DNA from 4 places in the Dyella sp. SG562 genome. Region 2 is predicted to be linked to each of the others. Evidence: riboswitches for the same ligand, from Rfam matches in the RefSeq annotation. Region 2 holds a riboswitch; each other region holds the start of a gene.
What was found. A riboswitch is a leader RNA that binds a small molecule or an ion and turns the genes downstream of it on or off. The one in region 2 is predicted to bind cobalamin.

Region 1 (7,771 bases), on a different contig from region 2:
GGTGGAGGGCAAGCCGGGCCAGCCGCTGTTGCTGCCGCTGAAATCGAAGGCGCTGAGCAGGTCGCCGCACACCGCGCGGCGCCAGGCGCTGATATTCGGCTCCATCACGCCGAAACGCTGCTCCAGGAAACGCAGCACCGAGGTGTGGTCGAACACCTGCGAACACACCCAGCCGCCGCGCGTCCACGGCGACACCACGATCAGCGGCACGCGGAAGCCCAGGCCGATCGGCTGGCCATTGCTGATCTCGCCCGTCACGCTCACCGTGGACAAGCCGTCGTTGGACGAAGCTGGCGGCGTCGGCGGCGGCACGTGGTCGAAGAAGCCGCCGTTCTCGTCGTAGTTGAGGATGAAGGCGGTCTTGGCCCACACCGCCGGATGGGCGGCGAGCGCGGCGAGCAGGCGCGCGCTCAGGTCCTCGCCGTAGGCCGGCTTGAAGCTGGCGTGTTCGGACAGGTAATCGGCGGCCACGATCCACGACACCTGCGGCAGCGTGTCGTTGGCCACGTCCTGGGCGAACGCGGCGACCATGTCCGCCTGCGTCGCCATGCCCTTGTCATGCAGCGGCGTGCCCGGCTTGGCCTGCTTGAAGTTCTTGAACCAGGCCAGCGCGTTGTCGTCGAAGTTGTTGCTCTCCTGGTAGACCTTCCAGCTCACGCCGGCCTTTTCCAGGCGCTCGGCATAGGTGGTCCAGGTAAAGCCCGCGCTCGGCTCGGTGTTGTCCAGCACCGCCGCCTGGCCCACCGACAGGCCGTTGCTGCCGGTCATCGCATGCAGGCGGTTGGGGTTGGTCTGGGTGAGGGTGGCGGCGAAGTAGTGGTCGCAGATGGTGAAAGCGTCGGCCAGCGCGTAATAGAACGGCAGGTCGGCGCGCTCGAAATGGCCCATGCCGAGGCCGGCCGCGCGTGCGGTGTTCCAGGCGTCGAACTTGCCCTTGTTGAAGATCGCCGTGTCCACCGGGTAGTTCATCGCCGGCGCATTGGCGCAGATCGCGCTGGTGGTCGCGGTGTTCATGCGGAACGGCAGCAGATAGCCGTCCGTATTTCCCGTGTAGGGCTGCTGCCACACGCTGCGCGCGCCGCCGGGCAGCGGCGCCGGCACGCGGTCGCCGAAGCCGCGCACGCCGCGCAGGCTGCCGTAGTAGTGATCGAAGGAGCGGTTTTCCTGCATGAAGATCACCACGTGCTTGACGTCGGTGAGGTTGCCGGTGCCGGTCGGGGAGGGGGCGGCCAGGGCCTGGCGCAGGGTTTCGGGGAGCAGGGAGGCTGCGGCGAGGCCGCCGGCGGAGGCGGCGGTCATCTGCAGGAATCGGCGTCGCTTGGGGTCGATTTCGCTCATGGGGGCGCTCGGGTGCTGCCTGATTGCGGGCTGTGCCTAGCTAATCGCAGTGGTGTTGCAGTGCCTTGCCAGCTGTGCGTCAGTGGGGAGACACGTGGTGCAGTCCCTGTGAAAGGGGGAGGCTGGGCGCCCTTCTGCTCGTCATTCCGGCGTAGGCCGGAATCCAGTGGCGGTATCGCCTGGTTGTCGCGTTGACGCTTGGTTGTCTCGCCTTTGGCGAGTGTTTCGCCCCGCTGCCGCGGGGCGAGTTACTTCTTCTTTGCGTGCCCAAAGAAGAAGTAACCAAGAAGAAAGGGCACCCTGCTTGGCGCCCTCAGCAGCAAAGCTGCTGAGGGTCCGTGAGGGCTGGCCGGGCTTTTTGACAGGGCATCCATGCCCTGATCAAAAAGGCGAGGACTCCTGTCCTCGCCCCCTGCGGGGCCTGATCGTCCAGCCCTCACCGCCGGCGCCAAGGGGACCCGGTAGATCAAGAGCAGAAGCGCACCAGCGGAACGCCGCGGCTGCGCCGCGAGCTCTTCGCTCGATTTTCGCCCCACCCGTCATCCCCCTCTCCCCGCCGGGGAGAGGGTCGGGGTGAGGGGCCGGGGCTCGCCATGACACCTCCTACTCGTCATGACGAGCACCCCCTTGTCGTACTGCTAAGATGCCCGGGCCTGAGGTGACCGCTGGCCTGGCCGGTGGTTGAAACGGGAATCCGGTGCGCCGTATTGACGGCTATTCCGGAGCTGCCCCCGCAACGGTAGGCGAGACACGATCGGCGGAAGCCACTGTGCTGCGAAGCATGGGAAGGCGCCGGTCGGGGAGGCATCAGCCTTCGCTCGCGAGCCCGGAGACCGGCCTCGAGGTGAACCGGACATGCGGTGGGCGTGCTCCTGGCGAGCGCGCCCTCGTCGTGCGTCCGTCCGGAGCTCCTTCCGCCTGTCCTGCAACCGAAGCGATTCCGCGCGGGCAGGCGCGGTCCAGGAGCCACCAGTGTCATTGCATGTTCCGTCCTTGCGCCGGTCCGCGTTTGCGGCCGCGTTTTCCCTTGTCTTGCTTTCCACCGCCGCGCAGGCCGACGAGCCTTCGCAGGACCTCAAGGGCGTGGTGGTCACCGCCACCCGCACCGAGCAGAGCGAATCGGCCACGCTCGCCGCCGTCACCGTGATCGACCGCGCCGAGATCGAGCGCCTGCAGCCGCAATCCGTGGCGGACCTGCTGCAAGGCACACCGGGCCTGTCGATGGCCAACAACGGCGGCCCGGGCAAAGCCACCTCGCTGTTCCTGCGCGGCACCGAGGCCGACCACGTGCTGGTGCTGGTGGATGGCGTGAAGATCGGCTCAGCCACGCTGGGCCAGCCTTCGATCCAGAACATCCCGGTGGAGCAGATCGAGCGCATCGAGATCGTGCGCGGTCCGTTCTCCAGCCTCTACGGTTCGGAAGCGCTGGGCGGCGTGATCCAGATCTTTACCCGACGCCCCAGCGGCGCCTTCGAGCCGAACCTGGAGCTGGGCTACGGCAGTAACGACAGCTTCCGCGGCGCCGCCGGCCTGGCCGGCAAGGTGGGCGAGGGCTGGTATGCGGTGCAGGCCACGCACGAGGACACCGACGGCATCAACGCCTGCCGCGGCAAGCCGTCGCCGCGCGGCGCGGGCTGCTTCGTCAACGAACCGGACCGCGACGGCTTCCGCGACAGCTCCGTCTCGCTCAAGGGCGGCTATCGCTTCAGCGACGCCTGGGACGCCGACGCGCAGTGGCTGCGCAGCTGGGGCTACAACGCCTACGACGGCTCCACCAGCAACCAGTCCGACGTGGTGCAGCAGGTCTACGGTGCACGCGTGCACTGGCGGCCTAGCCGCGATTTCACGCTCACCGCGAGCGCCGGCCAGAGCGCCGACCTCGGCGACAACTACCTCAACGGCCGCTACACCAGCACCTTCGATACGCACCGCGATCTCGGCTCGCTGCAGGGCGACCTCAATCTCGGCGGCGGCCTGTGGAGCCTGGGCTACGACTGGCAGCGCGACCGCGTCGACAGCAACACCAGCTATGCGCGCGACCAGCGCCTCAACCGCGGCCTGTTCGCGCAGTGGCAGCAGGCGTTCGGCGCGCAGTCGCTGCAGGCCAGCCTGCGCCACGACGACAACCAGCAGTTCGGCGGCAAGACCACCGGCAGCCTGCTGTGGGGCTGGGACTTCACGCCGGGCATGCGCCTCACCGCCAGCGCCGGTTCCGCCTACAAGGCGCCGACCTTCAACGAGCTGTACTACCCCGGCTACGGCAACACCGCGCTGCGGCCGGAAAGCTCGCGCAGCTACGAGCTGGGCCTGCGCGGCACGCCGGGCTGGGGCCTGTGGTCGCTCAATGCCTTCGAAACCCGCATCCGCGACCTGATCGCCTACGACGCCTCGCGCGGCGTGCCGGGCAATGTCGACCGCGCGCGCATCCGCGGCGCCGAAGCGGTGGCGTCCACCACGCTGGCCGGCTGGACCTTGCGCGGCACCGCCACCTGGCTGGATCCGCGCAACCGCAGCGACACCTACCGCGACAAGCTGCTGCCGCGCCGTGCCCCGCGCAGCGCGCGCGTGGATGCGGACCGCGGCTTCGGCGACTTCAGCATCGGCGCCAGCGTGTACGCGGCGGGCAAGCGCTACGACGACCTGGCGAACGGCTATCGCCTGGGCGGCTATGCGCTCACCGACCTGCGCCTGGCCTATGCGCTGGACCGCGACTGGAAAGTGCAGCTGAGCGTGCGCAACGCCTTCGACAAGCACTACGAGACCGCGGCCTATTACAACCAGCCCGGCCGCACCGCGATGCTCAGCGTGAGCTACCGGCCCGCGCAGTGAATCCCTTCCGCCCCGAGGACCGCACCATGTCCACCGCCATGCCACGCTTCTCCGTACCGCTCGCCATCGTGTTCGCCGCGGTGATGATCGCCACGCGCTTCCATCACTTCGGCACCGCGCTGCATCTGCCCGATGCCTCGATGGCGCTGTTCTTCCTGGGCGGCCTGTGGCTGCGGCGGCACCTGGCCTTCGCCGCGTTCATGGCGCTGGCGGTGGTGCTGGACTGGGTGTCGGTGTCGTATGCCGGCGTCAGCGATTTCTGCGTGACGCCGGCCTACTCGTTCCTGCTGCCCGCGTATGCGGTGCTGTGGTACGCGGGGCGGCTGTGGTCAGCGCGGATGGCGCCGGCGCCGCTGGCGCTGGCCGGTGCGTTCGGCGTGGCGCTGGTGGCGGCTTCGGTCTCGTTCGCCATTTCCAACGGCGCGTTCTACTGGCTGGGCGGGCGCTATGCGAATCCGCACCTGGGCGAGTACGTTGCCCGCTTGTGGCAGTGGGGCCCGCTGTTCGTGCGCACCACGCTGACCTATGTGATCGTGGCGCTGGCGGCGTACTGGGCGCTGGCGCGCGTGAACTCCACCCGCCAGGCAGGAACCCGGGCATGAGCGACGAAGAACTGCGCCACCGCGAGCGCATGCAGCGCAAGAAGGAGCTGGTCGACCGCAAGATCGCCCGCGCCACCATCGACCGCGGCGTGCTGGTGGTGAACACCGGCAACGGCAAGGGCAAGAGCTCGTCGGGCTTCGGCATGCTGGCGCGCTCGCTCGGCCACGGCTTTCATTGCGGCGTGGTGCAGTTCATCAAGGGCAGCTTCTCCACCGGCGAGGAAGCGTTCTTCCGCCGCTTTCCGGACATGGTCGACTACCACGTGATGGGCGAGGGCTTTACCTGGGAAACCCAGGACAAGGCGCGCGACGTCGCCGCCGCGCAGGCCGCCTGGCAGATCGCCGCGCGCATGCTGGCGGACGAGCGCTACCGGCTGGTGTTGCTGGACGAGCTGAATATCGCGCTGGTCAAGCAGTACGTGACGCTGGAGCAGGTGCTGCCCGCGCTGGCCGCGCGTCCGGCCGGCCAGCACGTGGTGATCACCGGCCGCGGCGCGCCCGATGCGCTGGTGGCGGTGGCCGATACGGTGACCGAGATGCGCGTGGTCAAGCATGCGTTCGAGGCGGGCATCCGCGCGCAGCTGGGAGTCGAGCTGTGAACGCCGTGCGGCAGGTGCCCGCGTTGCTGGTGTCCGCGCCGGCTTCGGGGCAGGGCAAGACCTCGTTCACCGCGGCGCTGGCACGCGCGCATGCGCGGCGCGGACGGCGCGTGCGGGTGTTCAAGACCGGGCCGGATTTTCTCGATCCGATGGTGCTGGAGCGCGCGAGCGGCGCGCCGGTGTATCAGCTCGATCTTTGGATGTGCGGCGAGGCGGACGTCCGCGCGCGGCTGTATGAAGCGGCGGGCGAGGCCGACCTGATCCTGGTCGAAGGCGTGATGGGCCTGTTCGACGGCGGCACCTCCAGCGCCGACCTGTCGCAGCGTTTCGGCCTGCCGGTGCTGGCCGTGATCGACGGTTCGGCGATGGCGCAGACCTTCGGCGCGGTGGCGACGGGGTTGGCGCGTTATCGCGAAGGTTTGCAGGTGTATGGCGTGGCCGCCAACCGCATCGGTGGCGCTTACCACGCGAAGCTGCTGGCCGGGAGCCTGCCGCCGGAGCTGCGCTGGTTCGGCGCCTTGCCGCGCGATCCGGCGCTGGCCTTGCCGGAACGGCATCTCGGCTTGGTCGCCGCGGGCGAGCTGGCCGACCTGGATGCGCGCCTGGATGCGCTGGCCGATGCGATGGAGCTGCACGCCGGACCGGACTTGCCGCCGCCAGTGGCGTTCAGCGCGGTCGAAGCAACGCAGGTGCCGCGCCTGCTCGAAGGCCGGCGCATCGCCATCGCACGCGACGACGCGTTCTGTTTCCTGTATCCCGCCAACCTGGACGTGCTGCGCCAGGCCGGCGCGGAACTGTGCTGGTTCTCGCCGCTGGCCGGCGATGCCTTGCCCGATTGCGATGCGGCCTGGCTGCCCGGCGGCTATCCCGAACTGCATCTGGCGCGGCTCGCCGAGCGCAAGGACCTGCACGCCGCGCTGCGCGCGCACGTCGATGCGGGCAAGCCCTTGCTGGCGGAATGCGGCGGCATGCTCAGCCTGCTCGACGCCCTGGCCACGCGCGAAAGCGATGCGCACACCATGGCGGGGCTGCTGCCCGGCTGGGCGGTGGTGCGCGAGCGGCTGGCGGAGCTGGGCATGCAATCCGTCGAGTTGCCGGAAGGCACGCTGCGCGGCCACACCTTCCACTACGCGCATGCGGAGATCACCCAGCCGCCGCTGGTACATGCGAGCAACCCCGACGGTGGCCCCGCCAAGGAAGCGGTATACCGGCGTGCACGGCTCACGGCGAGCTTCGTGCATCTGTACTTTCCCTCCGCAACGGAAGCGGCCCTGCGTCTGTTCCTGCCATGAGCGCGCTGGCGCTCACCCTGGCGCTGCTGCTGGACGCGCTGCTCGGCGAGCCGCGCCGCGCGCATCCGCTGGTGGCGTTCGGCGGCTGGGCGCGGGCGATCGAGGCGCGGCTGCACCGCGACAAGCGTGGGTCGGGTGTGCTGGCGTGGTGCGTGGCGGTGTTGCCGTGGGTAGTGGCGACGTGGGCGATAGCGAGGGTATTGCCGGCTTGGGGCGACCTGCTGTTCGGTGCGGCGATGCTTTATCTCGCCGTAGGTTTGCGCAGCCTGGGCGAGCACGCCCTGCCGGTGGCGGATGCGCTGGAGCGCGGCGATCTGGCCGCGGCGCGCACGGCGGTGGGGCGCATGGTGAGCCGCGACACGGCCTTGCTGGATGAGCGGCAAGTGGCGGCAGCCGCCACGGAATCGGTGCTGGAGAACGGCAGCGATGCGGTGTTCGGAGCGCTGTTCTGGTTTCTGCTGCTGGGCGCGCCGGGCGCGGTGCTGTACCGGCTGGCCAATACACTGGATGCGATGTGGGGCTATCGCAATGTGCGCTATGAGCGCTACGGCTGGGCCGCGGCGCGGATCGACGACGTGCTGAACTTCGTGCCTGCGCGGCTGACGGCGCTGAGCTATGCGCTGCTCGGCGACTTCCTGCGCGCATGGCATGGCTGGCGCCGGCAGGCGCCGGCGTGGGATAGCCCGAATGCGGGGCCGGTGATGGCGGCCGGCGCGGGTGCGCTGGGCGTGCGACTTGGTGGCGCCGCGCCTTATGCAGGCGTGTGGGAGCAGCGTCCCGTGCTGGGCGAAGGCGCTGCGCCCGATGCCGCGGCGATCCGCCGCGCGCTGCGGCTGGTGCGCCGGAGCGTGCTGCTGTGGCTGGCGGCGATCTGGTGTCTCGTGCCCATCCTCGGAGATCATCATGCTTGAACATGGTGGACGCCTGCTGCGCGCCGCGCACGAGTACGGCATTCCCGCGGAGCAATGGCTCGACCTTTCCACTGGCGTCAGCCCGTACGCATGGCCCGTGCCGCCGCTGCCCGTATCCGCATGGCAGCGGTTGCCGGAAGACGATGACGGCCTGATCGATATCGCGCGCACTTATTACGGGCATCCTTCGCTGCTGCCGG
Region 2 (7,771 bases):
CCCGCCGGGGAGAAGGTGGCGGCAGCCGGATGAGGGGCGGTGCTTGCGGAAGAAGATCGATGAAGCGTCGCTTGCTTTTGTGCTTCCGCTTCAGCGCTCCGTAGGTCCCCCTCACCCCAACCCTCTCCCCGCAGGGGAGAGGGGGCCAAGGCGTCAGAACGCCATATCGAACGCCACTTCTCCCTCGACGCCCACCTGATACGCCGACACGCGCCGCTCGAAGAAGTTGGTCACTTCCTGCACGTCCTGCAGGTCCATGAAGTCGAAGGGGTTCTTCGCGCCGTACTTCTTCGGCAGGTCCAGCTGCACCAGGCGCTGGTCGGCGCAGTACTCCAGGTACTGGCGCATATCCTTCACCGACAGGCCGGCCACGCCACCGGACAGCACGTCCTCGGCGAACTGCGTTTCGCAGGCGATGGCGTCTTCCAGCATTTCTTCCACCTGCGCGCGCATGGTTTCGTCGAACAGGTCCGGCTCTTCCGCGCGCACCGTGCGCACCACTTCGAAGGCGAAGCCCATGTGGCCGGATTCGTCGCGGAACACCCAGTTGGTGCCGGAGGCCAGCCCGTGCAGCAGGCCGCGCGAACGCAGGAAGTACACGTAGGCGAATGCCGCGAAGAAGAACAGGCCTTCGATGCAGGCGGCGAAGCAGATCAGGTTGAGCAGGAACTGGCGGCGCTGTTCGCGCGTTTCCAGGCGCTGCAGGTTCTGGATCGAGTCGATCCACTTGAAGCAGAACTCGCCCTTCTGGCGGATCGAGGGGATGTTCTGGATCGCGCCGAAGGCCTTGTTGCGCTCGGCCGGATCGGGAATATAGGTGTCCAGCAGGGTGAGGTAGAACTGCACGTGCAGCGCTTCCTCGTACAGCTGGCGCGACAGGTACATGCGCGCTTCCGGCGCATTGATGTGCTGGTACAGATTCAGCACCAGGTTGTTCGCCACGATGGTGTCGCCGGTGGCGAAGAAGGCCACCAGGCGATGGATCAGATGGCGGTCCGCGTCGCTCATCTTGGACTTCAGGTCCGTCACGTCCAGCGAGAAGTCCACTTCCTCCACCGTCCAGGTGTTCTTGATGGCGTTGCGGTACATCTCGTAGAACTCGGGATAGCGCATCGGGCGCAGGGTGAGTTCGAAACCGGGATCGAGGATGTGCGACATGGGAATTCCTTTGCTGCGGGCGCCGCCGGCGCTCAATCGAGCTTGCGCGCGTAGCGTTCGCGCACGAAGCGGCTGATATAGGTGGACAGGCCGATCCCGGCGTCGGCCAGCTTCTGCATGTTGCCTACGTGCAGGCGGCCGGGCCGGGTGGCGTCGTATTCGTAGGTGCCGTCGTGGATGAAACGCACCCGGATGTAGCCTTCGCCGCTTTCGTAGGCGGCGACACCGGATTTCCCGCTGCGGTTCCGGTACGGCTTCATCGGGTGCGTTGCCTTATTGGCAGGCCTCGCAGTATTCCGGGTTCTCCAGCGAGCAGAACACCGCGGCGTTGGCCTGTTCCTGCTCGGCTTCCGGCGCCGGCCTGGCTGCCGGCGCGGCGGCGGCCACCGTGGTCTTGGCGATCTTGGTCGCCGGCCTCGAACGCAGGTAGTACGTGGTCTTGATGCCGGACTTCCACGCGTACATGTACATGGAACTCAGCTGCCCGATGTTCGGGTTCTCCATGAACAGGTTCAGCGACTGGCTCTGGTCGATGTATGCGCCGCGCGCGGCGCCCAGGTCGATCAGCGCCTTCTGCGGCAGCTCCCACACCGTGCGGTAGATCTGGCGTAGGCGCTCGGGGATGTTGGCGATGCCCTGGATCGAGCCTTCGGCCAGCTTGATGGCGTCGCGCACTTCCGGCGTCCACAGGCCCAGCGTCTTGAGCTCTTCGACCAGGTAGCGGTTCACCACCAGGAAGTCGCCGGACAGCGTCTCGCGCTTGAACAGGTTGCTGACCTGCGGCTCGATGCACTCGTAGCAGCCGGAGATCGAGGCGATGGTGGCGGTCGGCGCGATCGCGATCAGCAGCGAGTTGCGCAGGCCGTGTTCCTTCACGCTGGCACGCAGCGAATCCCAGCGCGGCATGTCGTTCGGCCTGGCCTGCGGCCAGTAGTCGAACTGCAGCTCGCCGTTGGCGGCGCGGCTTTCGGCGAAGCCCGGATGCGCGCCGTGCTCGCGCGCCAGCTCGTTGGACATGCTCAGCGCGTGGAAGTAGATCTCCTCGGCGATGCGCGTGGACAGCGCCAGCGCGTCGGCCGAATCGAACGGCAGGCGCAGCTTGAAGAACACGTCCTGCAGGCCCATCACGCCCAGGCCCACCGGGCGCCACTTCTGGTTGGCCGTGCGCGCGGTGTCGATCGGATAGAAGTTCAGGTCGATCACGCGGTCCAGCTGGCGCACCGCGGTGCGCACGGTGGCGGCGAGCTTGTCGAAGTCGAACACGCCGTCTACCACGTGGCGCGCCAGGTTCACCGAACCCAGGTTGCATACCGCGGTCTCACCCGCATTGGTCACCTCGAGGATCTCGGTGCACAGATTGGACAGGTGGATGACGTTCTCGGCCTTGGCCGTCTGGTTGCTGGTGGCGTTGCTGCGGTCCTTGAAGGTCATCCAGCCGTTGCCGGTCTGGGCCAGGGTGCGCAGCATGCGCGCGTACAGCTCGCGCGCCTTCACCTTCTTCACCGCGATGCCGGCGGCTTCCGCTTCGCGGTAGGCGCGCTCGAAGGTCTCGCCCCAGCTGTCGACGAAGTGCGGCACGATCTTCGGATCGAACAGCGACCAGTCGCCGTCGCTCTCCACGCGCCGCATGAATTCGTCGGGAATCCAGTTGGCCAGGTTGAGGTTGTGCGTGCGGCGCGCCTCGTCGCCGGTGTTGTCGCGCAGCTCGAGGAACTCCTCGATGTCGGCGTGCCACGGCTCCAGGTACACGCAGGCCGCGCCCTTGCGCTTGCCGCCCTGGTTCACCGCGGCGACCGAGGCATCCAGCGTCTTCAGCCACGGCACCAGGCCATTGGAATGGCCGTTGGTGCCGCGGATCAGCGAGCCGCGCGAACGCACGCGCGAGTAGGCCAGGCCGATGCCGCCGGCGAACTTGCTCAGCTTGGCCACGTCGCCGTACTTCTCGTAGATCGACTCCAGCGAGTCGGTCGGCGAGTCGAGCAGGAAGCAGGAGCTGAGCTGCTCGTGCGCGGTGCCGGCGTTGAACAGGGTGGGCGAGCTGGCCATGTATTCCAGCGAGGACAGCAGGCGGTACAGCTCCAGCGTCTCGCCGATCTCGTTGCCGCCCAGCGCGCAGGCGATGCGCATGAAGAAGTACTGCGGCGTCTCGATCACCTTGCGCAGCTGCGGGTGGCGCAGCAGGTAGCGGTCGTACACGGTGCGCAGGCCGAAGTATTCGAAGCGGCGCGTGGCCAGCGGATCGATGGCGTCGTTGAGCTTGCGCGCATTGGCGGCGACGAAGTCGCGCAGGCGTGCGTTGAGGATGCCCAGCTCCGCGCCGCGCGCGATCGACTGGGAGAAGCTCTGGATTTCCTGGCCGCTCACTTCCTTGTCGACGTAGGCGCCGAGCAGGCGCGCGGCGAGCTGGCCGTATTCGGGTTCCTCGGCGGTGAGCGCGGCGGCGGTGCGGATCGACAGCTCGTCCAGCTCGCGCGTGGTGGCGCCGTCGTACAGGCCGCCGATGGTCTTCAGCGCCACGCGCAGCGGATCGACCGCATGCAGGCCTTCGCCGCTGCGGGTCACCGCGCGCACGATCTTGTTGACGTCGACGATCTCCTGGCTGCCGTTGCGCTTGGTCACGCGCATCTGGCCGGGGTTGTGCGGCGGGGTGAGGGCGAAGGGGGTCTCCGCCACGGCTTCCATGCGAACGGGCTCCGGCGCGGCGGCAGCTGCGTCGGCGGCAGGGAAGGCGGATGCATCCGCGCGGTCGTCGGTGCGCTCGCGCGAGTCGGTGTCGATAGGTTGCATGGCATCGCTCCAGGCCAAAGGCTTCAACGACCTGCTCCCGCGCGCAGGGCTGAGACGAAGGCGGTGTAGGCGGGGACGGCCGTGCGGCGGAGCGAAGGCTCCGCGCCACGACGCGCCTCCCCGCGGAAGCCGCCATCACTCACCGCGGCGCTGAAGGCCGCGATGTGCCGGCAGGTCTTCGGACTCGCAGACATGGACCGTTCGCTGGCGACCGATCCGACCTACTCGCCCCCGCTTCCCAGCCTTGGAAGGCCAGTGCGATGGGAGCTTTCGTTTCCGCTTACCGCTGCGGGGCAGTTCCGGATTCGCACCGGATTCCCTATTAAGCCAATCCGACCGTGGGTCTGAGAAAGGCACCGACCGACACAACATATAGGGGTAAGGCAGGGAAGGTCAACCCAAGCCATTGTGCATATATCGGTGGATAAGTGGGGTAATTCAAGGCCTGGCGCGGCCTGGCGGCCATGCGAAAAATCTTGGCGATCGGTTCTGCCCGGGCGCTCAGGGGGCGATGCTGAAATCCACCTCGATCGGATACGGCGCCGGGCTGGCCGGCGGGGCCGGCAGCTTCCAGCCGGCGAAGCGGCTGAGCAGGCAGGTGGCTACGTCGGTGGGGGCGCGGACTTCGACCCGGCCCAGGCTGCCGTCGGCGTGCACGTCGGCGACCAGCACGAAAGGGGACTTGTCGGGCTTGGGCAGGGTGGCGATGCAACCCTTGAGCGCGTCGGTGGTGCGGTCGCCGATCGCGGCCCACATCTTCTTCTGGTAGTCCGGCCCGTCCTTGGCGCCCTCGGTCAACTTGGCCTGCTGCACCCGCGTTGAGAAATCGTCCGCCGGCATGCCGGGCGCGGACAGCAGGGCGAGGAAGAGCAGGCTGGTCATGGCGGGGCTCCGTGCAGGAAAGGCCGCCACGTTACCGCAGTGCAGGCCATCGAAGGGGAGCGAAGCATGTCGACGACGTCGCCGAAGATCGTGGCCGTACTGCTGGCGCTGGCCGCCACCGTGCAGGCCTGGGCCGCGGAACGCATCGAGGTGCCGCGTTCCGATGGCGCGAGCACGCCGCTGATGGTGTACGAGCCTGCCGCGGCGAAAACCTGCCCGCCGCTGCTGCTGGTGTCGCACGGCGCCGGCGGAAGTGAGCAGGGCCTGCGCTATGTAGGCGAGGCCTTGAGCGCCGACGGCTGGCGCGTGGTGGTGATGGGGCACCGCGAAAGCGGCCTGCCGGTGCTGAAGCAGGACCTGCGCAGCGATGGCTTCAAGGGCGGCATCACCGCCCTGGTCACCGATGCGCCGGCTTATCGGGCGCGCTTTCTCGACATCGACGCGGCGCTGGCGTGGTCGGAACAGCGCTGCCACGCATCGTTCAAGGCGCTGCTCGGCCATTCGATGGGCGCGATCACGGTGATGCTGGAAGCCGGTGCGCACAACAAGCTGGGGCTGGCGCCGAAGGGCAGCTTCGACGCCTACGTGGCCTTATCGCCGGAAGGGCCGGGACCGGTGTTCCCCGAAGGCGCATGGGCACCGATCGCCGCGCCCACGCTGCTGGTCACCGGCACGCGGGACCAGGGGCTGGGCGGCGACTACGGCTGGCGCATGCAGGCCTTCGATGGACTGGGGCCGGGCTGCCGCTGGCTGGCCGTGGTGGATGGCGCCAACCATATGAACTTAGGCGGCGGCCAGTTCGCCGCGGGTGCGCAGAAGAGCACGACGACGCTGGTGTCGGCTTATCTGGATGCGCTGCGCTCCGGCCGCTGCGGCACGCCACCGGCTTTGGCGGGCGTGTCGGTTCGCCAGAAGCCGGACGAGTAGCGGGCTTTCCACCCCCGTCTGCTCAGCTCGCTGCTTGCTTCTGGTGATCCGTTTCGGTGGATGGGGCCTGCAGATAGTCCAGCGTCGCCTGCAGCATCGAGGTCATGCCTACCTTCATGGCGCCCTCGTCCATGAAGAACCGCGGCGAATGATTGGCTGCCGCCTTCGCCGCATCCTGGCCGGCTGGGGTGGCGCCGACGAAGAAGTACACGCCGGGCACTTCTTTGGCGAAATAAGCGAAATCCTCCGAGGGCATGGCCGGCGGAGCCTCGACCACATGCGCGTGGCCGACCGCCTTGACCAGGCTGCTGCGTACCCGTGCGGTCAATGCGGCGTCGTTGACCGTGACCGGATAGCTGTCGCCCATCGGGATCCGCAGTTCCGCCGTGGCGCCGTTCGCGGCGGCCACGTGTTCGGCGATGCCGCGCAGATGGTCGATGGCTTGCTGGCGCATGGCGGGATCGAAGCTGCGCAGGGTTCCCTGCAGTTCCACTTTGTCCGGCACGATGTTGTGGCGCGTGCCGCCTTCGACGATGCCGAAGCTGAGCACGGCCGGCAGCGTGCCGATATCCAGCCGGCGGCTGACGATGGTCTGCGCCTGCTCGACGATCTGCGCCGCGGTGACGATGGGATCGACGCCGTTCCACGGCATGGCGCCGTGCGTCTGGCGTCCGTGGACCACCAGCTTGAAGCCGTCCGCACCGGACAGCGCGGGTCCCGGCCGCAGCGCCACCGTGCCGACGTTGAGCGTGCTGATCACATGCATGGCGAATACGGCGTCCGGCGCGAAGTCGCGGAACACGCCTTCTTTCAGCATGAGCGCGGCTCCGCCTTGCTCGCCCGCTGGCGCTCCTTCCTCCGCCGGCTGGAAGACGAACATCACCTCGCCCGGCAGCTCCTGCTTCATGCCGGCGAGCACGGTGGCGACGCCCAGCAGCATGGCCGTGTGCGCGTCGTGGCCGCAGGCGTGCATCACGCCGGTGGACTTGCCGCGGTATTCGCCCAGCGCTGCTGAGGCAAACGGCAGGCCGGTTTCCTCGGTGACCGGCAGCGCGTCCATGTCGGCGCGGATTGCCAGCCTCGGCCCGGGCTTGCTGCCTTTTAGAACGCCCACCACGCCGTGGTGCGCGATGCCGGTACGCACGTCCAGGCCGAGCTTCTTCAGCTGCGCGGCAACCAGTGCGGCGGTGCGCGTCTCGCGATTGCTCAGTTCGGGATGCAGGTGGATGTCGTGGCGCCATGCGACGACCTGGGGCAGTTCGTCCTGAATGCTTTGCGCCACATCGGTGGCATGGACAGGTACGGCCGATACGGCGGCAAGGGACAGCATGAGCAAGGCGCTGCGCATCATGAGCATTCTCCGGCGTGGATGTCCGTTGCGAAGCGTATGCGCAGCGCTGCATCGATGGCGGCTTTGAGAGCAGCAATTGGGAGTATTCCGGATATGCAGTGTGCCGCGCGCCGCGAAGCTGATATGTCGGGGACAACTTTCGTATTTCTTCGATATCTGAAAGGCGCGACTGAGCGTCTACTCATAGTCGCGTAAGCGCTGGCGTTCTGCACGCTTATCGCAATGCAGTTGCTAATCCTCTTCCATGAACTGGAGAAGTCCCATGCAAATGCGTTCGAGAAAGAAGACGGCCGTCAGGGTCATGGCCTGGATGGCGGGAATGCTCGCGCTCACCGCCGCGAGTCTCGCTATCGCCACGCCGCGGGCATCCGTGGAAAACAGCCCGCGCATCGATCCGCGCATCATCGGTGGCAATGAAGTATCCAGGGGGAAGTACCCATTCATGGCTTCGCTGCAATTCGACGGGCAGCATTTATGCGGAGGATCGCTTTATCGCCAGGATGTGGTGATTACTGCTGCTCACTGCGTCAACGATGTAACCGACGACAACGCGGCGGAGCTCACGGTCACCATCGGGCAGACCCTGCTTTCGGATGGCATCGGCGCGCAGCGGCGAAGGATCCGGGCAGTGGCGATCAGTACGCTCCCGGCGTCCGATCTGGCTCT
Region 3 (7,771 bases), on a different contig from region 2:
CTCGTTCGCCGCGTGCTCGTACACATGCGCGGCGATGGCCAGGTCGATCACCGCCAGCCCCACCGGCACCGCCAGCACGCGCTGCTTGCGGCGCCGGATGCCGCCCTGCGCGATCGCTTCGCCCAGCTCGACGCTGTCGAACAAGGACAGATCCACCGAACCCGGCTCGCCCAGCCGCTTCAACGCGGCGCGGCGCTGGTCGTACACGATCAGGTCGATCTGGCCGAGGAAGCGCGTACCCAGGTCCAGGAAACCATTGGCGCCGACCACGCAGGCGCCCTCCTTCAGGCGTACGCCGTCGAGCAGGCCCTGGCGCGAACTGGTCGACACCAGAATGATGTCGGACGAGGACAGCACCGCCGGACTGTCGGCCACCGGAAAGGCGATCGGCCGGTAGCGCTCCGCGAACTGGCGGGCGAAGCGCCGCGTGCGTTCGCGGTTCCTGCCGATGACGTGCACCGTGGTCAGGCGCGGCATCCTCGGCAGCAGGTATTCCAGCGCATGGAAATTGTTCTCGCCCGGACCGATCACCGTCAGCACGCGGCTGTTGCGATCGGCAGCGTAGTAAGCGCACATACCCGTCGTGATACCGGTGCGCCAGCTGTTGATGTAGCCGCCGTCCATCACCGCCAGCGGATAGCCGTTGTCCGGATCGTTGAGCACGATCATGCCCATCGCGGTGGGCATGCCCTTGGTCGAGTTGTCGGGGCTCACGCTGGCCCACTTGATGCCCACGTAGCCCTTCAGGGGCAGGTAGGCCGGCATGCTGTTGATGAATTGCAGCTTCTGCGGATCCTGGCCGAGGCGCATCGAAAATTTCGGATAATTCTCGATGCTTCCGTCAGAAATCCCCGCGTAGATTTCCTCAAGAATTTCGATCGCGATGTCATGGATCATGGCCTTGCGCACCGCGCTCCGATTGATATGTCGCGTTGCCATCACGGGTACTTCTCCTATCTGCACCTGGCTGACGGTCCGAACATACGGACAACGCAAGCCCGTAGGGAGCTTGATGATTCCTGGCGGATATCTCCTAAATTCTGGCGATCCAACGAGCCCACCGGCTTGGCGCGCTTATCGTCCGGATGCGGAACTCGCCTGCTTCATTCGATCACTCGCCATATTTGCCAGTCATGCTGGAGCTCGTTGAGCGGATCATTCCGTAGGATTTCTATGGCCTCACCTGATAGCCGCTTAGTGAGAAATCCATCGCAAATCGATGCAGGCGCTCTCACCGCGGCCTCCAGAAACTGACGAGAACGCGCTCTTGGCGCAATTTTCAGACGGATCGCAGCCGCGCTGGACGATAAGGAACATCCATCGGGACGAATGAGCATGGAGCGACGGCAAGCTTGCCGGGCAGGATGAAAGCGCAAAGACCATCACCAAGGGTCTCTGCGCCACCCTGAGGAGACAGACCATGCTCAAACTTCGCCTGCCCGCGATGATCGCCACCTGTACGCTCGGCGCCATCTCCCTCCATGCCGGAGCGCAATCGCCACCCGTACCCCATCCCCACGCCATCTCCGCCGACCTGGCGCCACTGGCCAGCCGTCCCGCCCTCGTCGAACTCTCCGAGGTCTATGCCCTGCTCACGCCTGCCTCGAAGGCGATGACACGGTCGCTGCTGGCCAGGCGCTCGATCGACAGCTTCCACGCCATGCCGCCGAGCCATGGCCCGCTCGATGTCGCCCTCATCGACGCCAGAGCGCTGGAGGACGACAAGGTGTTGAATGAAACGGGCGCCCTGTTCGATGCCGGCTTGCCGGTCGCCGTCTTCATTCCCGAGGAAACCTCCGCCGATGCGCGCGGCAAGGTCGCCACGCTGTTCGGTGCGGCATCCGAAGCGGGTCTGGCCGTCTATGCCAGGAAAGCGGGCGGCGGCGTACGCGTGTTCTCCACCGACGTCGACCGGAGCCTGGCCTATGCTGATACGGCCGAGCGGGTGCGGCATTTCCAGCAGGCCGTGGCGGACCATCTCGCGGCCATCGAACGGGGGGGCAAGCAGCCCGAGCCGGATTTCCGGCAGATCAGGCAAGCCCCCGGCAACGGCAGCAATCCCGATCATCTGCCGATCGTCGAGTTCACCGACACCACGTTCGGCAGCGGCGGGCAGTCGCTGACGCGCGAAATCACCGTGATCCGCGACTCCACGGCCAGCAAGGATCAATTCAATGTGATCATGAAGACGTCGGGGCTGATCAAGGGCGGTGCAGACGTCGCTCCCCAATGCCGCCCCGTCGCCTGTATCGGATACACGCAGTACTACCTTGTCGACGCCATGCTCGATTACGGCCGGAACGCCCAGCCCACCGTGGCGCGCACTCTTCCGGAAACCACCAGCCTGACCGATCTCACTTACAACCACACCGAATCGGAGACCACCAGTTTCGGGTTCAACCTCGGTGCGGATGCGGAGAAGGCCCTGGCGGGCAATCCGGCGGCGGCGATCAAGCCGAGCTTCGGTTTCAATTTCGGCAAGAGCTACACCAAGTCCACATCGATCACCTTCACCGTCAAGGATTACTCCACGGCGGTGGAATCCAGGCACGAGGAGCCCAACTACTACCCGTGCAACGGCTGCGCTCGCCCGCCCGGCGTGCGCAATACCTGGAAGTATCAGATCTCGCAGGAAATACTGAACCGCTTCCGGGACGACCGCACGATGACGCCGGCCATGCGGCAATTTGCGCCGCAGTCCTACAGCTCATGGACCTTCAAGGTGTCGGGCGGCAAGCATCCGATCAAGCTCGCCGCGAGCTCTTCCGTGGTGCAGCGGAATGGCCTTGGCCGATCCTCCGGCCCGGTCGTCAGGGTAAAAACCAGTGCCGTGACCATCGACCTCGATTCGCCTTACCTGCACCGCGAACCGGTCGTCATCCTGCAATCCAAGGAAAACGCCGGCCGCTGCCTGATCAACGACGGCCGCGGCGCCGCGACCCTCGGCACCTGCAGCAGGGACGTCACCCGCCGCGCCGGACAGTGGTACCTGGACAGCTTCGACCGCTATGTCAGCCGCCTGGACGGACGCTGCCTTGCTGTCAACGAGCGCAACGCCCGCCAGGTGGAAGTAGTGGCGTGCAACGACCGCAGCGCGCAGAAGTGGTACTGGGCCGCCGACCGCATCAACTCCAAGCTCAACGGCGGCGACAGCGGATGGCGCCTGTTCGTCGACGGCAATGCGGTGAAGGCGCGCATCGACCCGAAGCGGCAGCAGGTCATTCCCAATAACCCCAACCAGGTGCTGCTCAATCCCTGGTCGACCTATCCGAAGGCGCCGGTCGCCGGCGCCACCATTCCCACCCTGGGCACACCGCAGCCGCAGGTGCCCGAAGCCTGGGTGCGGACCTTCAGGGACATTCCCTCGACCGAACGCTGGGAGCCGGTCGCGCTGCGCCAGTACAAGGAGGGCTGAGCCTTCACCCGGAGCAGCCCCGCGAGGGCTGCTCCACCTCCCCTCACGATCTTCCGCTTGACGGAACCCCGTCCCTGCCCCTAATTTCCCCGCCGCTGGTGGTTTTCATCCTTTCATCGCGATGAAAGGATGCAATTAAAAGGGAAGCCGGTGCGGCCTTACGGCCTATTCCGGCGCTGCCCCGCAGCGGTGTGTGGAAACGACCCTCGTCAACAGCACTGGCCAGTGGACCGGCCGGGAAGCGGCGAGCATTAGGCGAGGCGCCCGCGCCTCTCGTCCACGAGCCCGAAGACCTGCCCCGGCCGGAAGGCGATGAGCTTTCTGTCTGACCTGGAGCTTCCGCGGGGAAGCGGCTGGGGCTGCGCGCCATGCTCACGCCATGGCCGTCCGCTCCTGCGCGACCCTGCGCCAGCCCGGTTCGCCCGCGGGGGCGAAGGTCGCGCGCATGTCCGCGGAAGCTTCGCTGCCATGCGCTTCCTTCGTTCCTCGTTCACCACGAATCGAGGAAATGCAGCATGAGCACCGTTACCAATCTCGGCTTCCCGCGCATGGGTGCGCGGCGCGAGCTCAAGCAAGCCCTGGAAGCCTACTGGCGCGACGAAGCACTGCGCCCGCAGCTGCTGGACACCGCCCGCCAGCTGCGCGAACGCCACTGGCAACTGCAGCGCGAGGCCGGCGCGCACGTCGTGCCGTGCAACGACTTCTCGCTGTACGACCACGTGCTCGACACGGCCTTCCTGCTCGACGCCATCCCCGAACGCTACCGCGCCCTGGCCGACGCCGACCCGCTGGCCGGCTACTTCGCCATGGCGCGTGGCACGCAGCGCGCGGGCCTCGACCTGCACGCGCTGGAAATGACCAAGTGGTTCGACACCAACTACCACTACATCGTCCCCGAACTGCATGCCGCGCAAACCTTCCGCCTGCGCGACGACAAGCCGGTGGCGCAGTTCCTCGAAGCGAAGGCGCTGGGCCATGCGGCGCGTCCGGTGCTGCTCGGTCCGGTGAGCTTCCTGCTGCTGTCCAAGACCGCGGACGGCAGCGACCGCCTCGCCCTGCTCGAACGCCTGCTGCCCGCCTACGCCGAACTGCTGGGCAGGCTGCGCGAAGCCGGCGCCGAATGGGTGCAGATCGACGAACCCTGCCTGGTGCTTGATCTCGACGAAGACGATGCCGCGGCCTATCGCCAGGCCTATGCCGCGCTCGCTGCCGCCGCGCGGCCGAAGCTGCTGCTGGCTACTTACTTCGGCGCCCTCGGCGACAACCTGCGCCTCGCGCAGGAACTGCCGGTCGACGGCCTGCACGTCGACCTGGTGCGTGCGCCGGCCCAGCTCGATGCCGTGCTGGAGACGCTGCCCGCCGAACGCGTGCTGTCGCTGGGCGTGGTCGACGGCCGCAACGTGTGGCGCGCGGACCTGGACCGCGCCATGGCCGTGACGCGCGCGGCGATCGAACGCGTGGGCAAGCAGCGCGTGTGGCTGGCGCCGTCCTGTTCGCTGCTGCATGTGCCGGTGGACGCCACGCTGGAGAAGTCGCTGCCGTCCGACGTACACGCCTGGCTGGCCTTCGCGCGGCAGAAGCTGGAGGAACTGCGCACCGTGGCGGACATGTGCAAGGGCGTGGTCACCGCCTACCCCGCGCTGGAACGGGCGCGCGAGCTGATCGCCGCACGCCGGGCCTCGCCCAGGGTGCACCGCCTGCAGGTGGCGCAGCGCCTGGCCAACCTGGATGCCGCGGACGCGCACCGCCGCTCCACCTACGCCTTCCGCCGCGCGAAACAGCAGCAGCGCTTCGACCTGCCGCTGTTCCCCACCACCACGATCGGCTCCTTCCCGCAGACTCACGAAGTGCGCGAGGCGCGTGCCCGCCACAAGTCCGGCCAGCTTTCCACCGCGGACTACGACGCGCTGATCGCCGCGCAGACCGCCGCTTGCGTGCGCTTCCAGGAGGAAATCGGCATCGACGTGCTGGTGCACGGCGAGTTCGAGCGCAACGACATGGTCGAATACTTCGGCGAGCAGCTCGACGGCTTCGTCTTCACCAGGCATGGCTGGGTGCAAAGCTATGGCTCGCGCTGCGTCAAGCCGCCGATCATCTACGGCGACGTGCAGCGGCCGCAGCCGATGACTGTGCGCTGGTCCACCTATGCGCAGTCGCTCACCAGGCGGCCGATGAAGGGCATGCTCACCGGCCCCGTCACCGTGCTGCAGTGGTCCTTCGTGCGCGACGACCAGCCGCGCGCCACCACCTGCCGCCAGCTGGCGCTGGCCCTGCGCGACGAAGTGCTGGACCTGGAGGCGGCCGGCATCCGCATCATCCAGATCGACGAACCGGCCCTGCGCGAAGGCCTGCCGCTGCGCCGCGCGGACTGGACCGGCTACCTGGCCTGGGCGGTGGAGAGCTTCCGCCTGGCCGCCGCCGGCGTCGCCGACGACACGCAGATCCACACGCACATGTGCTACTCGGAGTTCAACGACATCATCGAGGCGGTGGCCGCGATGGATGCCGACGTGATCTCGATCGAGACCTCGCGCTCGCGCATGGAACTGCTCGATGCCTTCGTGCGCTTCCGTTATCCGAACGAGATCGGGCCCGGCGTGTACGACATCCATTCGCCGCGCGTACCGGACGTGGCGGAGATGGTCGGGCTACTGGAGAAGGCCAGTGAAGTGCTGAGTCCGGAGCAGTTGTGGGTGAATCCGGATTGCGGCTTGAAGACGCGCGGGTGGGATGAGACGCGCAGGGCGCTGGTGGCTTTGGTCGAGGCGGCGCGGGTGATGCGCGAGCGGGTTACCGCGGCGGTGTGACGTTCCGCTTTGCTCCCTCTCCCCTCCGGGGAGAGGGCTGGGGTGAGGGGCCGGGCGGAGCGGTGCGCTGAGGGTCGAGAAAGCCAAAAGCTTTTCTATTCTTCGTAGAAGCGCTACCGCAAGCACCCGCCCCTCATCTGCCTACCGGCATCTTCTCCCCGGAGGGGAGAAGAGTTCCGTATCGCGACGCTCCCTTTCAATTGCCCTCGCTTCGCCCCGATCCGCACACAGCATGGCCGCCGCCAGATCGCGCCCTCGGTTTATCGTCCCGCACTTGCACACAAGGATCGAAGGAACCCCGATGCAAACCACTTCCAAAGGCTGGGGCAGCGGCCTCCTCGGCGTCGTGATCTTCAGCGGATCGCTGCCGGCCACACGCATCGCCGTGATGGGCTTCTCGCCCTGGTTCCTCACCTCCGCACGCGCCGTCATCGCCGCCGCGCTCGGCCTGCTCCTGCTCCGCGCGCTGCGCGAGAAGCGCCCTTCCCGCGGCGACCTCGTCTCGCTCTCCATCGTCGCCATCGGCGTCGTACTCGGCTTCCCATTGCTCACCGCACTGGCCTTGCAGCACATCACCTCCGCGCAATCGATCATGTTCATCGGCCTGCTGCCGCTGTCCACTGCCGTCTTCGGCGTACTGCGCGGCGCCGAGCGGCCGCAGCCTGCGTTCTGGCTGTTCTCGGGACTGGGCAGCCTCGCCGTCGCCGCGTTCGCCCTGCTGCAAGGCGGCGCCATCGCCATCGAAGGCGCCCTGCTGATGGTGGGCGCGATCCTGCTGTGCGGCCTGGGCTATGCGGAAGGCGCCGCGCTGTCGCGCCGGCTCGGCGGCTGGCAGGTGATTTCCTGGGCCCTGGCCCTGGCGATGCCGGTGATGGCCGCCATCGCGGCGGCGACCCGGCCGGACAGCTGGGCGGGTATCGCTGCGCCAGCGTGGATCGGCCTGGCCTACGTGTCGGTCTTCAGCATGCTGGTCGGCTTCGTGTTCTGGTACCGCGGCCTGGCGCTGGGTGGCATCGCAGGCGTCGGCCAGCTGCAGCTGCTGCAGCCGTTCTTCGGCCTGGCCCTGGCCGGCCTGCTGCTGCACGAACCGGTGGCATGGACGATGGTGCTGGTCACCGTGCTGGTGGTGCTCTGCGTCGCGGGCGCCAAGCGTTTCGCCTGAGCCGTCCCGCCACCGTCGAAATTAATTCACATAGAGTGCCGGCAGCGCGCAGTCCCCTGAAGCCGCTCTCGCCGATCAGCCGCGATCCGCGTCGCCGGCCATCTGCCGGAAGTGTTCGTTCGCGCGCGCCGTCATGCGCGGAAGCTCGGCTGCGAGGAATTCGATAAACGACCGGACGGCGGGCACCATGCCGCGCCGCGACGGGAACACGGCATGCAACTGGTGCGCGGCGATGCGATGGCCGGGCAGCAGCTGAATCAGCCGTCCATCCGCGATCGCTTCGCCGCAAAGATTGAACGGCAGCTGCGCCACGCCGATGCCGGCCATGGCCGCCTGCTGCAGCAGATGGACGTCGTCAGTCACCAGCGCCGGCGCATACTCGATCTC
Region 4 (7,771 bases), on a different contig from region 2:
AGCGGCCGGCATTGGCGTAGACCTTCAGGCTGGAGTCGCCGAACACGTCCCAGCTGATGCCCAGGCGAGGCGCGAGCTGGTGGCGCTGCTTGGCGTAGGACTCGCCGCTGCCGTTGAAGTTGTTGAACTGCTCGTTACGCAGGCCGATGTAGGCCAGCCAGCGATCGTTGATCTGCCAGTGGTCTTCGATGTACTGCGCTTCCTGTTCCACGCGCACGTTGGCGGCGGCCTTGAACACGCGGTAGTCGACGTAGTTCAGCGTGCCGGTCGGGAAATGGATGTCCGGACGGCCGGCGATGTTGCCGCTCGCCGGAGCCAGCGTGTAGATGTAGCGCTGGTTCGACTCGTACGACGTGCCCGAATAAGACTCCAGCGTCTGGTTGTCCACACCCACGCGCAGGTCGTGGCTGCCGAGGCGGTACTCGATGTCCAGACGCCAGCCGTGCGTCTTGTCCTCAGCGCCCGGGGCGAGCAGGTTGCCGATCAGGTAGCACGCCGGCGGACGCACGAGCGCGCCGCTGGCATTGCGGTACTGGCCGCTGACGATTGGGCACGAACCGCCGCTGGCCGAGGTCGGCGTCTGCGTGTGCACCGACTTGCTCTTGCCGTACAGCGCGTTGACCGTGAGGTTGTCGGTGATGTAGCCGGTGTACTTGCCGATGTAGAAGTCACCGCCCGGGGTCGGGTTGGCGCCGCCGGAATAGTTCTTCAGATCGACCGTGCCGCGCTTGGCGCCTTCGGCGAGCGTCGGGGTGTAGCTGTAGCCGTAGACCTGGTCCTGCTCGGTCGTCTTGTCCGAGAAGGCGGTCAGTTCGAGGATGTGGCTGTCGGTGATGTTCCAGTCGATCTTGCCCAACCAGCGCGGCGACTTCACGTCGTAATACGCCACCTGTTGCGCGGTGGCCGAGGCGATGGTCTTGCCTTCCTGCTTGGTGAAATCACCGGTCAAATAGATGAACAGCTTGTCCTTGATCAGCGGACCGCTGATGTACGCACCGTATTCCGTGACCCACGACTTGTTGTCGTTGCGGTACTGGAACAGCGTGTTGTCGGACGGCTGGATGATGTTGCGCGGATCGGAGCGGAGGAACTTCGGAATCCACAGCGCCATCACGCCGGCCTTCCATTCGTTGGTACCGCGCTTGGTGATCAGGTTGACCACGCCGCCGGTGGAACGGCCGTACTCGGCGCCGTAACCGCCGGTGAACACCTGCTGCTGGTCGATCGCATCGAACGGCAGCTGCGCCAGACCCAGGTTGGTCAGCGCGTTGGTCACCGAAAAGCCGTTGATGTAGTACTGGTTCTCGGCCGCCGAAGCGCCGCCGAACGAAGCCACGTTGCCGTAGCGCGAGTCGCCCAGCACGGTGCCGGGCGCCAGCAGGGCGGCCGCGGTCACGTTGCGGGCCACCGGCACCTTGGACAGCTGCTCGGCGGTCAGCACGGTGCGGGAGTCGACCGACGACACGTCGATCGCCGGCAGCGCGCTGGCCACCACCTGCACGCCTTCGAGGTTCTTCGCCTCGCCGGCCGCGACCGCAGCCGCGGTGAAGCTCACTTCGGTACCGGTGCCGACCGCCGCGAGCACATCGTTGCGGGTATCGACGGTGGCGCCATCCTTGACCAGGGTGACCTTGTAGCGGCCGACCGGCAGCGAGGACGCGCGGTAGCGGCCGGACTGGTCGACGCTGATGTCGCGCGCAAGGCCGGTGTCGATGTTTTCGATATGGACGGTGTTGCCGCGGGTAGCGTCAACGCGGCCGAAGATCACGCCTGATGCGTTCGACTGCGCCTGCACCACTCCGGCAAGGCTCATTCCCAACGCAACGACGAGTGCGGTCTGACGCCAACGCGGCGCGCGACCAGCGTGCTGGTACTTGATCATCTGTGTTCTCCCCATGATGGCCTGAAGGCCGACAGGCGCAAGGCGCCGAAATCGCCTAGCGCAAGAATGCGTGTGGGGCATTCGTAAGCCCCGGATCGCAGCGAGAGAACTTCCCCAAGCCTCGTCGCGCCGCACGCAAGTTCCCGCGGTAAGCGGTCCGAACATAATTGCGAAAATCGCTGGGCGTCAACAAAATATTTACGCTTACGCGAAGCTTACGAAGCTCACTGAAACAATGACTTAGGCAAACAAATGAAATATTACCCGGAGCTTGCGTAAAACCTTCGCGAAACTTGCTTCCGGACAATATTTGGTGGCCAAACCGTCAAGAAATGACAGAAATGTCGGCCATGGGAAACGATGATGATCGCAGGAACAGGCGCCCCCCCCCATCGGGTCATTCCGCCCCGCGTTGTCAGCCACCCGGCCTCCCCGTTAAAGTTGCGTTCGTTCGGGTGTCCCAAAGCCACGCTGCCAAGGGATGAAACGGGAAGCCGGTGCGCCTTGAGGGCAAGGCCGGCGCTGCCCCCGCAACGGTAAGCGAGCAGTTCTTGCCTCCAGCGACATGCCACTGCGCTCCCACGAGCGCGGGAAGGCCGCGGGAGGATCGCGCGGCAAAGCGCACTCGCAAGCCCGGAGACCGGCCCGAATATCTTTCCTGGTGGCTCGCGGAGGGCGCAGCCGGACCACGTGCCGGTGCCGTTCGCCTGCCGTCGTTTGCGCCTCCTCCGTCATGCCGCCAGCTCGTCATCGATGGGCCGTGCGCGAGGCGCGGCCGAGGAAAACGCTCCATGAAGAAGACTCTGCTGGCCACCGCCCTGCTGTCCTGCGTCGCCGCGGCCCATGCCGCCGACCAGAACGACGCCGGGCAGCTCCCCACCGTGGTGGTGACCGCCACCCGCACGGCCACGCCGATCGACGAGACGCTGGCGCCGGTCACCGTGCTGACCCGCGCCGACATCGAACGCCTGCAGCCGCAGTCGGTGCAGGACCTGCTGTCCGGCCTGCCGGGCGTGGCCTTCGGCAATGCCGGCGGCCTGGGCCAGCAGACCTCGCTGTTCATGCGCGGCACCAATTCCTCGCACACGCTGGTGCTGGTCGACGGCGTGCGCATCGGCACGGTGGGCGCGGGCATTCCGGCCTTCGAGCAGCTGCCGGTGGAACAGATCGAGCGCATCGAGATCGTGCGCGGCCCGCGTTCCAGCCTGTATGGCTCGGATGCGATCGGCGGCGTGATCCAGATCTTCACCCACCACGGCCAGCCCGATCAGGCGCTGACGCCGTCGGTAACCGTAGGCGTGGGCAGCCATCGCCTGGCCGACGGCCAGTTCGGCCTGTCGGGCGGTTCGCGCAACGCCTGGTTCAACGCCAGCGTGGGCGGCCAGTACACGCGCGGCATCAATGCCTGCCGCGCCGCGGCGGCCGGCGTGGGCGGCTGCTTCACCAACGAGCCGGACGACGACGGCTACCGCACCTACAACGGCGCGCTCAGCGGCGGCTATCGCTGGGACGGCGGCACCGAACTGACCGCCAGCGTGCTCAAGAGCAAGGGCGACATCGAATACGACGGCGACTTCCAGAACTACACGCGCCGCTCGCAGCAGGTGGCCGGCGCGAACCTGCGCTTCGCCGTGCTCGACGCCTGGAAGATGAGCCTGAGCGCCGGCCAGAACATCGACCGCGCCGACAACTATCTCAACCGCGCGGACCTCGGCGCCGATATGGCGCCCGCCGGCCATCTGTATTCGCGCCGCAACCAGGCCAGCTGGCAGAACGACGTGACGCTCGCGCCGGGCCAGCTGCTCAGCGCCGGCGTGGACTACCAGCAGGAACACGTGCAGAGCGACACCGACTACCTGCGCAGCAAGCGCGACAACACCGGCGTGTTCGCGCTGTACCAGGGCCAGTTCGGTCCGCACGAGATCCAGCTGTCGGCACGCCACGACCACAACCAGCAGTTCGGCAACCACGACACCGGCTCGGCCGCTTACGGCTACGGCTTCGAGAACGGCCTGAAGTTCACCGCCTCGTACGGCACGGCGTTCCACGCACCGACCTTCAACGACCTGTACTTCCCGCCGTTCTTCGGTTTCGCCACCGCCAATCCCGACCTGAAGCCGGAGAAGTCGCGCACGGCGGAGATCGGCCTGTCGGCGCGTCCGGGCGTGTGGAACTGGGCGGTGAACGCCTACCAGACCAAGGTGGACGACCTGATCGGCTACGACGCCTTCTTCGTGCCGGTCAACATCAGCAAGGCGCGCATCCGCGGCATCGAAGGCCAGGCCGGCGCCGACGTCGACGGCTGGCACCTGCGCGGCTATCTCACCTTCCAGAAGCCGGAGAACCGCGGCGAGGACGATCCCAACCGCGGCAACCTGCTGGCGCGCCGTCCGGAACGCATCGCCCGCCTCGACCTGGACCGCGATCTCGGCGGCGCCTTCAGCATCGGCGGCACGGTGAATGCCGAGGGCTACCGCTACGACGACGCGGCCAACCTGCAGCGCCTGGGCGGCTACGCCACGGTGGACCTGCGCGCGAGCTGGCATTTCCAGCCGGGCTGGACCCTGCAGGGCCGCGTCGCCAACGTGTTCGACCACCGCTACGAGACCGTGCGCTTCTACAACCAGCTGGGCCGCACCGCCTACCTGACGCTGCGCTACAGCCCGGCGCACTGAGATCCGGGCGCAGGTTGGGGTGAGCCGCAGGCGAACCCCAACGTGGCACCGTCATAGGCCGCGACGTTGGGGTTCGCCGATGGCTCACCCCAACCTACGACCTATATGCGCCACGCACTTCAGGCACATCCCAAGCATGTGCCCCCCGACATAAAGTCCCCCCTGCGGAGCGCCGCAGGAGGCGCCGCCCGGGGACTACGTGAACATCTTCGCTCCAATGATCCGCCGCCCGGTGGGCACTTCGCTGCTCGCGCTGGGCCTGGCGCTGGCCGGCATCTGGACCTACCTCCTGATCGGCGTGGCCGCGCTGCCGGCGCTGGAATTTCCCGGCATGTCGGTCTATGCGGAAGTGCCCGGCGCCAGCGCGCAGACCATGGCGTCCACCGTGGCCGCGCCGCTGGAGCGGCATCTGGGGCGGATTCCCGGCATCAAGGAGATGAGTTCGGAGAGCAACGACGGCTCCAGCTCGGTGATCCTGCTGTTCGAGCCGGGCAAGTCCACCGACAAGCTGGCGCGCGACGTGCAGGCGGCGATCAATGCCGCCCAGGTGGACCTGCCCTCGAGCATGACCATCCCGCCGCGCTACTTCAAATTCAACAACTCGCAGATGCCGGTGCTGCTGCTGTCGATGACCTCGAGCACGCAGAGCCCCGACAAGCTGTTCGACATGGCCGACACGCTGATCAAGCCGGTGCTGTCGCAGGTGCCGGGCGTGGCGCAGGTGCGCATCATGGGCGGACGGCCCAAGGCGGTGCGCGTCGAGCTCAACAATGCGCAGCTGGCGGCCATGGGCCTGTCCGGCAACGACGTGCGCAATGCGCTGCGCGCGGCCAACGTCACCTCGCCGCAGGGCATCCTGAGCGACGGCACCACGCAGATGACGGTGACCGCCACCGATTCCCTGCACAATCCCGAAGAATTCGGCCAGCTGCTGATCTCGGTGAAGAACGGCACGCCGGTGCGGCTGTCGGACGTGGCCAAGGTCTACAGCGGCCAGCAGGACGAATACCAGGCGGCCTGGTTCAACGGGCAGCGCTCGGTGACCATCCGCGTGAGCAAGCGCCCGGAAGCCAATGCCGTGGCCACCGCCGACGCGGTCCGCGCCAAGCTGCCGGAAATGCGCTCGTGGCTGCCGGCGGACCTCAAGATCACGCCGATCTTCGATCTCACCCAGACCACCCGCTCGGCCCTGCACGAGGTGGAGATCGCCCTGCTGCTGAGCATCCTGCTGGTGGCGCTGGTGATGCTGGTGTTCCTGCGCCGGCTGCGCCCGACCCTGATCGCCACCTTGAGCGTGCCGCTGTCGCTGGCCGGTGCCTTCATCGTGATGTGGTCGCTGGGCTACACGCTCAACACCTTGTCGCTGGTGGCGCTGGTGCTGTGCATCGGCTTCGTGGTGGACGACGCCATCGTGGTGATCGAGAACATCGTGCGCCACATGGAACACGGCGAGCAGGCGCTGCCGGCGGCGCTGCTGGGCGTGCGCGAGATCGGCTTCACGGTGATCTCGATCACCCTGTCGCTGGTGGCGGTGTTCGTGCCGCTGCTGTTCGGCAACAGCCAGTTCACCGTGATCATGCGCGAGTTCTCGGTGACGCTGACCGCCGCGGTGGTGATCTCGGCGGTGATCTCGCTCACCGTGACGCCGGCGCTGTGCGGCTGGATGCTCAAGCAGGAGAGCGAACGGCGCGAACCGGGCCGGATCGAGCGCGCCGTGGAGCGTTTCGACCGCGGCATGCAGCGCGTCTACGAGCGCGCGCTGGACTGGGCCATGCATCACCGCCGCCTGATGCGCTGGCAGCCGCTGATCCTGCTGGCGCTGACCGTGGGCCTGGCCATGGCGGTGGTGAAGACCGCCGGCTTCAACTTCATGCCCAAGGAAGACATCGGCCTGATCCGTGCCATGGTGCGCGCCGACACCAATATCTCGCCCGGCCTGATGGCGCTGCGCGCGCAGAAGGCCGCCGAGATCATGCTGAAGGACCCGGCGGTGCTGGACGTGACCACCTTCCTCGGCGCCGACAATGCCGGCGGCGCGGTGGGCAACCAGTCGGTGATGTACGTCGACCTCAAGCCCAAGGGCAACGGCCCCGGCGAGCGCCCGGAACATATCGACAAGGTGGTCGAGCGCCTGCGCAAACAGTACGAGCTGCTGCCGGACGTGCAGGTGTCGCTGAGTTCGCTGAGCTTCTTCAACGGCGGCGGCGGTGGCGGCGGCCAGGGCGCCGAGAGCTTCCAGCTGATCAGCGCCAGCACCATCGACCTGCAGCCCTGGGTCTACAAGGTGACCAAGCTGATGAAGGACCGGCCGCCGTTCCGCGACGTCAGCAGCGACTACGACAATATCGACAAGCAGCAGATGCTGAAGGTGGACCGCCAGGCCGCTGGCCGGCTCAACATCAGCATGGGCATGGTCGACACGGCGCTGTACAACGCCTTCGGCCAGAACCAGGTGTCGATCATCTATTCGGACATCAACCAGTACTGGGTGGTGCTCACCTCCAGCGCCGAGCACACGCTCACCCCCGGCACCCTGCTCAACACCTATGTGCGCAACGGCACCGGAGGCATGGTGCCGCTGTCGGCGGTGGCCCGGATCGAGCCGAACGTGACGCCTTCCATCGTCAATCACTACAACCAGATGGAAGCGGTGCAGATCTACTACAACCTGCCGCCGGATTTCCCGCGCGACAAGGGCATGCAGCTGATCGACCAGCTGGTGGCCGAGGCGCGCCTGCCGGCCGGCGTGAAGATCGGCTACACCGGCGAGAACGAGAACCTGCAGGAGAGCAAGGACAACTCCATGCTCCTGCTGCTGGGCTCGATCTTCGCCATGTATATCGTGCTGGGCATTCTGTACGAGAGCCTGGGCCAGCCGCTGACCATTCTTTCCACCCTGCCGGCGGCCGGCGCGGGGGCGTTCCTGGCCATGCTGGTGACGCAGACGCCGATGTCGCTGATCGGCGTGATCGCGATCCTGATGCTGATCGGCATCGTGAAGAAGAACGCGATCCTGATGGTGGATTTCGCCCTGGTGCGGCAGCGCGAGTACGGGCTGTCCGCGCCGGAGGCGATCCGCGAGGCGGCGCTGGTGCGCTTCCGCCCGATCACCATGACGACCCTGGTGGCGATCGGTGCGGCGCTGCCGCTGGCGATCGGGTTTGGTATTGGCGCGGAGACGCGGCAGCCGTTGGGGGTGGCGATTGTGGGTGGG

Region 1: another riboswitch for cobalamin. It lies ahead of btuB (TonB-dependent vitamin B12 receptor); the one in region 2 lies ahead of FHW84_RS09900 (ribonucleoside-diphosphate reductase subunit alpha).
Region 3: another riboswitch for cobalamin. It lies ahead of metE (5-methyltetrahydropteroyltriglutamate--homocysteine S-methyltransferase); the one in region 2 lies ahead of FHW84_RS09900 (ribonucleoside-diphosphate reductase subunit alpha).
Region 4: another riboswitch for cobalamin. It lies ahead of btuB (TonB-dependent vitamin B12 receptor); the one in region 2 lies ahead of FHW84_RS09900 (ribonucleoside-diphosphate reductase subunit alpha).

Annotation. Positions count from the first base shown of each region.
Region 1 covers NZ_JAAOYS010000001.1:395,741-403,511, reverse strand. Annotated here, with positions in the region: gene FHW84_RS01795 (phospholipase C, phosphocholine-specific) at 1-1,338, opposite strand, end outside; cobalamin riboswitch at 1,978-2,195, shown strand; gene btuB (TonB-dependent vitamin B12 receptor) at 2,317-4,167, shown strand; gene FHW84_RS01785 (hypothetical protein) at 4,194-4,769, shown strand; gene cobO (cob(I)yrinic acid a,c-diamide adenosyltransferase) at 4,766-5,368, shown strand; gene FHW84_RS01775 (cobyrinate a,c-diamide synthase) at 5,365-6,660, shown strand; gene cbiB (adenosylcobinamide-phosphate synthase CbiB) at 6,657-7,571, shown strand; gene cobD (threonine-phosphate decarboxylase CobD) at 7,564-7,771, shown strand, end outside.
Region 2 covers NZ_JAAOYS010000004.1:136,820-144,590, forward strand. Annotated here, with positions in the region: gene FHW84_RS09890 (ribonucleotide-diphosphate reductase subunit beta) at 154-1,158, opposite strand; gene FHW84_RS09895 (hypothetical protein) at 1,191-1,418, opposite strand; gene FHW84_RS09900 (ribonucleoside-diphosphate reductase subunit alpha) at 1,432-3,945, opposite strand; cobalamin riboswitch at 4,097-4,321, opposite strand; gene FHW84_RS09905 (peptidase C13) at 4,447-4,827, opposite strand; gene FHW84_RS09910 (alpha/beta hydrolase) at 4,894-5,754, shown strand; gene FHW84_RS09915 (amidohydrolase) at 5,777-7,105, opposite strand; gene FHW84_RS09920 (serine protease) at 7,368-7,771, shown strand, end outside.
Region 3 covers NZ_JAAOYS010000006.1:229,797-237,567, forward strand. Annotated here, with positions in the region: gene FHW84_RS13385 (hypothetical protein) at 1-939, opposite strand, end outside; gene FHW84_RS13390 (hypothetical protein) at 1,421-3,415, shown strand; cobalamin riboswitch at 3,498-3,731, shown strand; gene metE (5-methyltetrahydropteroyltriglutamate--homocysteine S-methyltransferase) at 3,931-6,222, shown strand; gene FHW84_RS13400 (DMT family transporter) at 6,524-7,384, shown strand; gene FHW84_RS13405 (LysR family transcriptional regulator) at 7,460-7,771, opposite strand, start outside.
Region 4 covers NZ_JAAOYS010000002.1:232,835-240,605, reverse strand. Annotated here, with positions in the region: gene FHW84_RS04525 (TonB-dependent receptor) at 1-1,813, opposite strand, end outside; cobalamin riboswitch at 2,319-2,546, shown strand; gene btuB (TonB-dependent vitamin B12 receptor) at 2,674-4,557, shown strand; gene FHW84_RS04515 (efflux RND transporter permease subunit) at 4,757-7,771, shown strand, end outside.